One region of the Bradyrhizobium sp. 31Argb genome, then DNA from elsewhere that is predicted to be linked to it. Evidence: predicted binding sites of a transcription regulator. Region 1 holds the regulator's gene; each other region holds the start of a gene.
The links. Region 1 encodes HrcA, which represses chaperone genes, less so after heat shock. Its sites were predicted from a motif close to GTTAGCACTCNCNNNNNGNGAGTGCTAAC; they were not measured.
Positions count from the first base shown of each region.

Region 2: AAFX91_RS17875 (co-chaperone GroES) is a predicted target of HrcA. The motif match lies at 1,738-1,766, and genes of this name have one in related genera.
Region 3: groES (co-chaperone GroES) is a predicted target of HrcA. The motif match lies at 1,092-1,120, and genes of this name have one in related genera.

Region 1 covers NZ_JBEGDB010000197.1:1,927-5,201, forward strand. Annotated here, with positions in the region: gene rdgB (RdgB/HAM1 family non-canonical purine NTP pyrophosphatase) at 1-131, opposite strand, end outside; gene rph (ribonuclease PH) at 142-855, opposite strand; gene hrcA (heat-inducible transcriptional repressor HrcA) at 1,018-2,106, shown strand; gene grpE (nucleotide exchange factor GrpE) at 2,316-2,924, shown strand; gene AAFX91_RS29110 (hypothetical protein) at 2,993-3,275, opposite strand, start outside.
Region 2 covers NZ_JBEGDB010000082.1:15,292-18,566, forward strand. Annotated here, with positions in the region: gene AAFX91_RS17860 (NupC/NupG family nucleoside CNT transporter) at 1-381, shown strand, start outside; gene AAFX91_RS17865 (cupin domain-containing protein) at 495-1,028, opposite strand; gene AAFX91_RS17870 (usg protein) at 1,132-1,422, opposite strand; gene AAFX91_RS17875 (co-chaperone GroES) at 1,810-2,124, shown strand; gene groL (chaperonin GroEL) at 2,166-3,275, shown strand, end outside.
Region 3 covers NZ_JBEGDB010000332.1:4,107-7,381, reverse strand. Annotated here, with positions in the region: gene AAFX91_RS36395 (protein phosphatase CheZ) at 1-169, shown strand, start outside; gene AAFX91_RS36390 (hypothetical protein) at 357-872, opposite strand; gene groES (co-chaperone GroES) at 1,217-1,513, shown strand; gene groL (chaperonin GroEL) at 1,675-3,275, shown strand, end outside.

The sequences.
Region 1 (3,275 bases):
GGCTCGCCAAGACCGAGATCGCCCGCCGAGATCGCCTCCACGCCATGCGGTGCCAGCAATTCGCGCATCTCGGCAAGCTTGCCGGGATTGTGGGTCGCGATCACGAGCTTTCCAGTGATTCGACGGTGCATGGCCTATTGACTACGACACCGCCATTTTCTGCAAGTCGACCAGCCGTGCCACACCCCCGCGCGCCAGCCCCATTAGCGCCAGGAACTCGTCCTGCGAGAACGGCGTCTTTTCCGCGGTGCCCTGCACCTCGATGATGCGGCCGTCGCCGGTCATCACGAAATTGGCGTCGGTCTCGGCTTCCGAATCCTCGGCATAGTCGAGGTCGAGCACCGGCGTGCCGTTATAGATGCCGCAGGAGATGGCCGCGACGTTGTCGCGCAACACGTTGGTTTTCAGCATGTTGCGGGCCTTCATCCAGTTGATGCAGTCGGCGAGCGCGACCCAGGCGCCGGTGATCGAGGCGGTGCGCGTGCCGCCGTCGGCCTGCAACACGTCGCAATCGACAGTGATCTGGCGTTCGCCCAGCGCTTCCAGGTCGACCGTGGCGCGGAGCGAGCGGCCGATCAGGCGCTGGATCTCGATGGTGCGGCCGCCCTGCTTGCCGGCGGAGGCCTCGCGCCGGGTCCGCTCCAGCGTGGCGCGGGGAAGCATGCCGTATTCGGCGGTGACCCAGCCGCGGCCCTGACCCTTCAGCCACGGCGGCAGGCGGTCTTCCAGGGTCGCGGTCACGAGCACGTGGGTGTCGCCGAATTTCACCATGCAGGAACCCTCGGCATATTTCACCACGCCGCGTTCCAATGAGACGGGGCGCAGTTCGTCGGGTGCACGGCGGCTTGGCCGCATGGGAATCCTCCGGGAATTCGAGCGAATATGGCTGGCGGTGCTTGTAGGAGCGGGCAGGCGTAGCGGCAAGCCTTTTGGCCGGCTCCCGGGCGGTAATGCACGCTTGTCAGCGGGCGTGTGGATGGTCAAATTAGAGGCAGTTGTGAGGGAGTTGGAGTTATTGTGGCTCAACACGAACCGGTCGGTTTGATCACGCCGCACGCCGGGCTTGCCCAGCTCAACGAGCGTTCGCGCGACATTTTCCGTCAAATCGTCGAAAGTTATCTGGCGACCGGCGAGCCGGTCGGCTCGCGCAACATCTCGCGCCTGATCGCGCTCCCGCTGTCGCCGGCCTCGGTGCGCAATGTGATGTCCGATCTCGAGCAGCTCGGCCTTATCTACGCGCCGCATACCTCCGCCGGCCGGCTGCCGACCGAATTGGGCCTGCGCTTTTTCGTCGATGCGCTGATGCAGGTCGGCCACCTCACCGAGGCGGAACGGCAATCGATCCAAAGCCAATTGGCTACCGTCGGCCGCGCGCAGTCGGTGGAGGCAGCGCTCGACGAGGCTCTGATCCGGCTATCCGGCCTCACCCGCGCCGCCGCCGTGGTGCTGACGCCGAAGTCCAACGCGCGGCTGAAGCATATCGAGTTCGTGCGGCTCGAGCCGGAACGTGCGTTGGTGGTGTTGGTCGGCGAAGACGGGCAGGTCGAGAACCGGGTGCTGGGCTTGCCGCCGGGTGTTCCATCCTCGGCGCTGATCGAGGCCACCAACTTCCTCAATGCGCGCATCCTCGGGCGTACGCTCGCGGAAGCGCGGCTCGAACTCGAGACCGCGCTCGCACAAAGGCGCGTAGAGCTCGATCAATTGACGCAGAAGGTGATCTCGGCAGGGCTCGCGAGCTGGTCTGGCGGCGACAATGAGGACCGGCAGCTCATCGTGCGCGGGCACGCCAATCTCTTGGAGGATTTGCATGCGCTCGAGGATCTCGAGCGTATCAAGTCGCTGTTCGACGATCTCGAGACCAAGCGCGGCGTGATCGACCTGCTGGGGCGCGCAGAAAGCGCCGATGGCGTGCGAATCTTCATCGGGTCGGAGAACAAATTGTTCTCGCTGTCGGGGTCCTCGACCATCGTTGCGCCCTATAGCGACGGCGCTGGCCGTATCGTGGGCGTGCTCGGCGTGATCGGGCCGACCCGGCTGAATTACGCGCGGGTGATCCCGACCGTGGACTATGCCGCGCGCCTCGTCAGCAGGATCCTGGGCGGTTAGATCATGATCTCATCTCTTTGTTTGAGCATGATCTCCGCGCAAACGCTTCGCGTTTGTCGCGAGGGAAAACCGGCTTCCACTTTTCCGGATCATGCTCGAATCCCCGAAACCGGGCTGGTTGCGCTTGATTTTCGTTGCCCAAAGCACGATATCCCGGCCAGCCAATCCCTTAAATGTTGACCAGACGCGATTTTTCCAAAAGGCAAGCCATGACCGATCCGAACCGGCCGAACGACAACGCCGAGAACCCGGCGCAGACCGGCGAGCCCGTGGTCTCGAAGCCCTACGTCATGCCCGACGATCCCGAGCAGGGATCGGCGGAGGCCCTGACCAAGGAGCTGAACGAAGCGCGCGATCGGACGCTGCGCACGCTGGCCGAGATGGAAAACCTGCGCAAGCGCACCAGCCGCGAGATCGCGGACGCGCGCGCCTACGGCATCACCGGCTTTGCCCGCGACATCCTCGACATCGCCGACAATCTGCAGCGTGCCCTCGATGCTGTCCCGGCGGAGGCCAAGGCGGCCGCCGACCCTGGGCTGAAGGCCCTGATCGAGGGCGTCGAATTGACCGAGCGTTCGCTGCACGCCACGCTGGAGAAGAACGGCGTCAAGAAATTCGATCCCACCGGCGAGAAGTTCGATCCGAACTTCCAGCAGGCGATGTACGAGGTTCCCGATCCCTCCGTGCCCTCGGGCACGGTGGTGCAGGTGGTGCAGGCCGGCTACACGATCGGCGATCGCGTGCTGCGTCCGGCGCTCGTCGGTGTCTCCAAGGGCGGCGCAAAGACCGCGCCGGCTTCGGCCGCACAGCAAAACTGAATCTGCAACGCATCGGCTGATGCAACGCCGTTGATGCCGGCCTCGACAGAGGCCGGCAGAGATCGATGTTATCGCGGCTGAATTCCGTCGCGCACGCTGCGGAAGCGCGGGAACGCGGTCGACCATTGATCGCGCGGCGAGGAGCCGATGATGCGCAGCGAGGTCTGCGCACCGAACCGCAGCCACTGCACGATGGTAACGGGCGTGTTGTCCTTGCCGCTGACCGCATCGATCCGTGTCTCGTAGCCGGGCTGGCCATCGATGCGGATCGGCTCCGACATCGTGATCCGTCCGTCGCGCACGCCGGGGATCGTGGTCGCGATCTGCTGGGCAAAACGGCCGCGATCATCG
Region 2 (3,275 bases), on a different contig from region 1:
GAGATCGGCGGCGCGAAAATTTCGCTGCAGCGCCTGCTTGGCTACGTCATGGCGCCGGTGTGCTGGCTGATGGGCCTGCCGTGGTCGCAGGCCATCACCGCGGGAAGCCTGATGGGCACCAAGACCGTGCTGAACGAATTGATCGCCTATGTCGATCTGTCGAAGCTTCCCACCGGCGCGCTGGATCCGCGCTCGCGCCTGATCATGCTCTATGCGATGTGCGGCTTCGCCAATTTCGCAAGCCTCGGCATCATGATCGGCGGCCTCAACACGATGGCGCCGACGCGGCGCGAGGAGATCAATGCGCTCGGCCTGAAGTCGATCGTATCGGGCACGCTGACGACCTGCCTGATGGGCGCGATCGTGGGGATGTTGACCTGACCTGTCATTCCGGGGCGTCCGAAGGACGAACCCGGAATCCATTTCACCACTTGCGCTTGCGGCCCGATGGATTCCGGGTTCGCGCTGCGCGCGACCCGGAATGACAGCGGTGGTTAGGTCGTCAACTCCACCGTCTTGAACTCAGCCGGCAGGATGATCTCGAGCAGTTCGACATCGTCGGAATAATCGAGGATCATGTGCCTGATCTTCGGCGGCTGGGTCCAGGCGCTGCCTTGCTGCATCAACGTCTCGCCCGGCCCTTCCATGTAGGTCTTCACCCAACCCTTGAGCACATAGACCATCTGGAATTGGACGTCGTGGTAATGCAGCTTCGACACCTCTTCCGGATTGCACGGCCCGATCAGCCGGATCACATGCGCCTGCGCGAGCCCGTGCGAGGCGTCAGCAATTCCGAGATCGCGATATTGCGCATAAGCGCGTAGCCCATCGGCCTTGAAGTCTTCCTCGCGATGATGGCTGATCGCGATACGCTGCTTCGGCCGCGCCTTGTGCGCCGCCTTGGATACGCGGCCCTTGGACTTGATCGCCTTGCGGGCGGTGGATTTGGCGGCGGTCTTGTGGCCGATCCACTTCTTCCGGACCGCCGTCTTGGCTGCGGGTCTTGATGCCGCCTTCTGTTTGGCCATGGCGTGCCTCCCTATTGCAGGCGTCCGCGACGCGGACGCGTCGGAGGGAACGTTACCACCGTTCCGCCCGGCGGCAATCGGTCTTGGCGCCTTACTTGGCGTCTCAGTGCAACCGAAAGACGCCGTCGACGGCGCGCAGCTCAGCCGGCTTGATCAGCTTGGAATGCGCGACGGTCACCGAGTGCAGCGGCCCCTCGAGCTTCTCCTGCCAGAAGGCAAGGAAATCCTGCAGCGCCGGGAATTTCGGGAAGAGATCGTAATTCTGCCAGACGTAGGTCTGCAGCAGCGAAGGGTGGTCCGGCATCCGGTAGAGGATCTGTGCCGTCGTCAGCCCGTACCCCAGCATCTGCTTCCTGAATTCGTCGGAAACAACCCCACCAACCCGCGACACCATATGCCAACCTCCGCTTTCGAAGGAGCGCATTCACGGGATGGCTTTCCTGCCGGAGCCACCCCGGCGGAGATGCGCTCACATGAGAGAAATGTGACGCATGCGACCAACTCATCACAAGCCTAAATGTTTAACGGGCTGTTGAAAAATCGTGCGTTAGCAGCAACTTAGCGCACGTGCTAATACGGGTCTCGCCGCTCGCCCGGAGACCAGTTAATGATGATAAACGATACTGGCAGGCGGCAATTTCGAGTGCCAATTTTTCTGCTAGAAGCCCTTGCCCCCACGCAAAGTCTGGCCTATTTCCATCGCAGCTAGCTTGGCACTCGCCAAGGTAGACTGCTAACGCTCCAGAATTCTACAGCATCCAGAATAGCTTAGGAGGACTGCATGAGTTTCCGTCCGCTTCACGACCGCGTCGTGGTCAAGCGCATCGACGCCGAAGAGAAGACTGCAGGCGGCATCATCATCCCAGACACTGCCAAGGAAAAGCCCTCGCAGGGCGAAGTCGTCGCCGTCGGCCCAGGCGGCCGCGACGAGGCCGGCAAGCTGATCCCGATCGACCTCAAGGTTGGCGATCGCGTGCTGTTCGGCAAGTGGTCCGGCACCGAGGTCAAGATCGACGGCGTAGATCTGTTGATCATGAAGGAAAGCGACATCATGGGCGTCCTCGACGTCCCCGCTTCCAAGAAGAAGGCGGCCTAAGGCCCTCCCTCCCAGGATAAATCCCTCAAGGAAAAACACACATGGCAGCTAAAGAAGTCAAATTCTCCGTCGAGGCGCGCGACAAGATGCTGCGCGGCGTCGACATCCTCGCGAATGCGGTGAAGGTCACCCTCGGCCCGAAGGGCCGCAACGTCGTGCTCGACAAGTCGTTCGGCGCTCCCCGCATCACCAAGGACGGCGTCACCGTCGCCAAGGAGATCGAGCTCGAGGACAAGTTCGAGAACATGGGCGCGCAGATGGTGCGCGAAGTCGCCTCCAAGTCCGCTGATGCGGCCGGCGACGGCACCACCACCGCCACCGTGCTGGCGGCTGCAATCGTCAAGGAAGGCGCCAAGTCCGTCGCCGCCGGCATGAACCCGATGGACCTCAAGCGCGGCATCGACCTCGCGGTCGAGGCTGTGGTTGCGGACCTGCAGAAGAACTCCAAGAAGGTCACCTCCAACGACGAGATCGCCCAGGTCGGCACCATCTCCGCCAACGGCGACGCCGAGATCGGCAAGTTCCTCTCCGACGCCATGAAGAAGGTCGGCAACGAGGGCGTGATCACGGTCGAGGAAGCCAAGTCGCTGGAGACCGAGCTCGACGTCGTCGAGGGCATGCAGTTCGACCGCGGCTACATCTCGCCCTACTTCGTCACCAACGCCGACAAGATGCGCGTTGAGATGGACGACGCCTACATCCTCATCAACGAGAAGAAGCTCTCCTCGCTGAACGAGCTGCTGCCGCTGCTCGAGGCCGTGGTGCAGACCGGCAAGCCGCTCGTCATCGTCGCTGAAGACGTCGAAGGCGAAGCCCTCGCCACCCTGGTCGTCAACCGCCTCCGTGGCGGCCTGAAGGTTGCAGCCGTCAAGGCTCCGGGCTTCGGCGATCGCCGCAAGGCCATGCTGCAGGACATCGCGATCCTGACCGGCGGCCAGGCGATCTCGGAAGACCTCGGCATCAAGCTCGAGAACGTCACGCTGCAGATGCTCGGTCGCGCCAAGAAGGTGATGATCGACAAGGAGAACACCACGATCGTCAACGGCGCCGGCAAGAAGGCCGACATCGAGGCGCGCGTGGCGCAGATCAAGGCGCAGATCGAGGAGACCACCTCGGACTACGACCGTGAGAAGCTGCAGGAGCGTCTGGCC
Region 3 (3,275 bases), on a different contig from region 1:
GCACATCAACGCGATGATGGAGATCTGGGGCGGTGTCGACGCCATCAAGGCGCACGCGCCGCCGATCATCGACACCCGCGAGGGCGACGCCCGCCTGCTCAACGGCCCAAGGCTCGACGGCGACGTGGGCCACGCCTCGCAGGACGATATCGACGCGATGTTCGACTAAGCGGGCAGGTCGCAGAGAAGAACGCAAAACGCCGGCGCGATGCCGGCGTTTTTGTTTTTGCCTCCATCTCCTCCGCCGTCATCGTCCGCGAAGGCGGACGATCCAGTAGGCGGCGGCCTCACGGCTCAGGCACTGACAGCGGTGACTACTGGATGCCCGGGGCATGACGGGGACAGAGCGCCGGTCCCTACGCCCGTGGCGCGCAGCGGACGTAGACCATGTTGCCGTAGCGGGTGGCCGCGTCCTTGTCGACGAAGCGGGTGACCATGACGCGGCCGTCGAAGGAGACGATCTCGCGGTCCTGCTCGCCGCCGGACGGCCCCGGCGGGCCGATATAGTTCTTGCCGCTCGGAGAGCCCTTCAGACGCAGCTCCTGCGGGGTGGCCTGGTCGGCGAGATGCATGATCACGCCACCGGACTGGCCGGCGCCAATCACATAGGGCTGCTTGCACTGGTCGCGCGCCATCTTCTCGGTGCGGGCGCGGTCGGTCGGGTTCTGGTAGGAGGCCAGGCCCCAGCGGCCGACGATCTCGTCGGAGCGGATGGTGGCGGGCATTTCCGGCGCCACCCCCGGCTCAGGCGCGGGCTCCGGGTTGGATGACAGCGACGGCAGGTTGAAGCTGCTGCACGCGCCCAACAGAAGCGTCAGCGCTAAGACGGACGCGAGCCTCGCAACCGCGCGCGCGTCACCTGATCCGATCATCCGTATTCCCCCGAAATATCCTTGGGCCGCACCTTGGGCCGCACCCGTCCTGCAGCCAAGCGTAAAACGTAAGGCAGAGCAATGACGTCGAAACGATGACGTGAGAACTCCAACCTGGGCTCTGATTTGATTTGGTTGCAGCATCCTATATTGGCCTCACCAAGGCCTTAACCACTTTGCTTGACAGGAAAGGCGCCAAGCCATATTTCCCGCCCCACAATTAGCACTCTGGCGCGATGATTGCTAACGCGCCGGATATCCTGCCCGCGATCCATCGACCGGCCGGCATTCAAGCCCGGCCTCGATGAATGAGACCTGAAACCGAGCCTCCAAGAGGGAACGTCATGGCTAAATCCAAATTCCGCCCGCTGCATGACCGTGTCGTGGTCAAGCGCATCGAAGCCGAAGAGAAGTCCAAGGGCGGCATCATCATCCCCGACACCGCCAAGGAAAAGCCCTCTCAGGGCGAAGTCACCGCCGTCGGGCCGGGCGGCCGCGACGAGACCGGCAAGCTGATCCCGATCGACGTCAAGGTCGGTGACCGCGTGCTGTTCGGCAAATGGTCGGGCACCGAGGTCAAGCTCGACGGCGAGGAACTCCTGATCATGAAGGAGTCCGACATCATGGGCGTTCTGACCTGAGCCGAGCCGAATCCGCCGCGCACCGCTGGTCATGCCCGGGCCTGACCCGGGCATCCATCTCTCTTCGGAAGAGTCGGCGAAGTGATGGATTGCCGGGTCAAGCCCGGCAATGACGCGTAAGAAGCGGCGGCCGCACCATCCCATTTATCCAGGAGTAAGATATGGCTGCCAAAGACGTTAAATTTGCCGGAGAAGCCCGCGAGCGCATGCTGCGCGGCGTCGATGTCCTTGCCAATGCGGTGAAGGTCACGCTCGGCCCGAAGGGCCGCAACGTCGTCATCGAAAAGAGCTTCGGTGCCCCGCGCATCACCAAGGACGGCGTCACCGTCGCCAAGGAGATCGAGCTCGAGGACAAGTTCGAGAACATGGGCGCGCAGATGCTGCGCGAAGTCGCCTCCAAGACCAACGACACCGCGGGCGACGGCACCACCACCGCGACCGTGCTGGCGCAGGCGATCGTGCGCGAGGGCGGCAAGGCTGTTGCCGCCGGCATGAACCCGATGGACCTGAAGCGCGGCATCGACATCGCGGTGCAAGCCGTGGTCAAGGACCTCGAGAAGCGCGCCAAGCCGGTCGCCGCCTCCTCGGAGGTTGCCCAGGTCGGCACCATCTCGGCCAATGGCGACACCGCGATCGGCAAGATGATCGCCCAAGCCATGCAGAAGGTCGGCAATGAGGGCGTGATCACGGTCGAGGAGAACAAGTCGCTGCAGACCGAGGTCGACATCGTCGAAGGCATGAAGTTCGACCGCGGCTACCTCTCGCCCTATTTCATCACCAACGCCGAGAAGATGACGGCCGAGCTCGAGGACGCCTACATCCTCCTGCACGAGAAGAAGCTCTCCGGCCTGCAGGCAATGCTGCCGGTGCTGGAAGCCGTCGTGCAGTCCGGCCGGCCGCTCTTGATCATCGCCGAGGACGTCGAGGGCGAGGCGCTGGCGACGCTGGTGGTCAACCGCCTGCGCGGCGGGTTGAAGGTCGCCGCCGTCAAGGCGCCCGGCTTCGGCGACCGCCGCAAGGCGATGCTGGAGGACATCGCGGTCCTGACCGGCGGCCAGCTGATCTCCGAGGAGCTCGGCATCAAGCTCGAGAACGTCACGATCAAGATGCTCGGCCGCGCCCGCAAGGTCGTGATCGACAAGGAGAACACCACGATCGTCAGCGGCGCCGGCAAGAAGGCCGACATCGAAGCCCGCGTCGGCCAGATCAAGGCGCAGATCGAGGAGACCACCTCCGACTACGACCGCGAGAAGCTGCAGGAGCGGCTGGCCAAGCTTGCCGGCGGCGTCGCGGTGATCCGCGTCGGCGGCGCCACCGAGGTCGAGGTCAAGGAGAAGAAGGATCGTGTCGAGGACGCGCTGAACGCAACCCGCGCCGCGGTGCAGGAAGGCATCGTGCCCGGCGGCGGCGTGGCGCTGCTGCGCGCCAAGAAGGCAGTCGGTCGTCTCTCCAACGACAATTCCGACGTCCAGGCCGGCATCAACATCGTGCTGAAGGCCCTCGAAGCGCCGGTGCGCCAGATCTCGGAAAACGCCGGCGTCGAAGGCTCGATCGTGGTCGGCAAGATCCTCGAGAACAAGTCGGAGACCTTCGGCTTCGACGCCCAGACCGAGGAATATGTCGACATGGTCGAGGAAGGCATCATCGATCCCGCCAAGGTTGTGCGCACGGCGCTGCAGGACGCCTCCTCGGTCGCCGGCCTCCTGGTGACGACGGAAGCCATGGTCGCCGAACTGCCGAGGGAGCCGGCGCCGGCGATGCC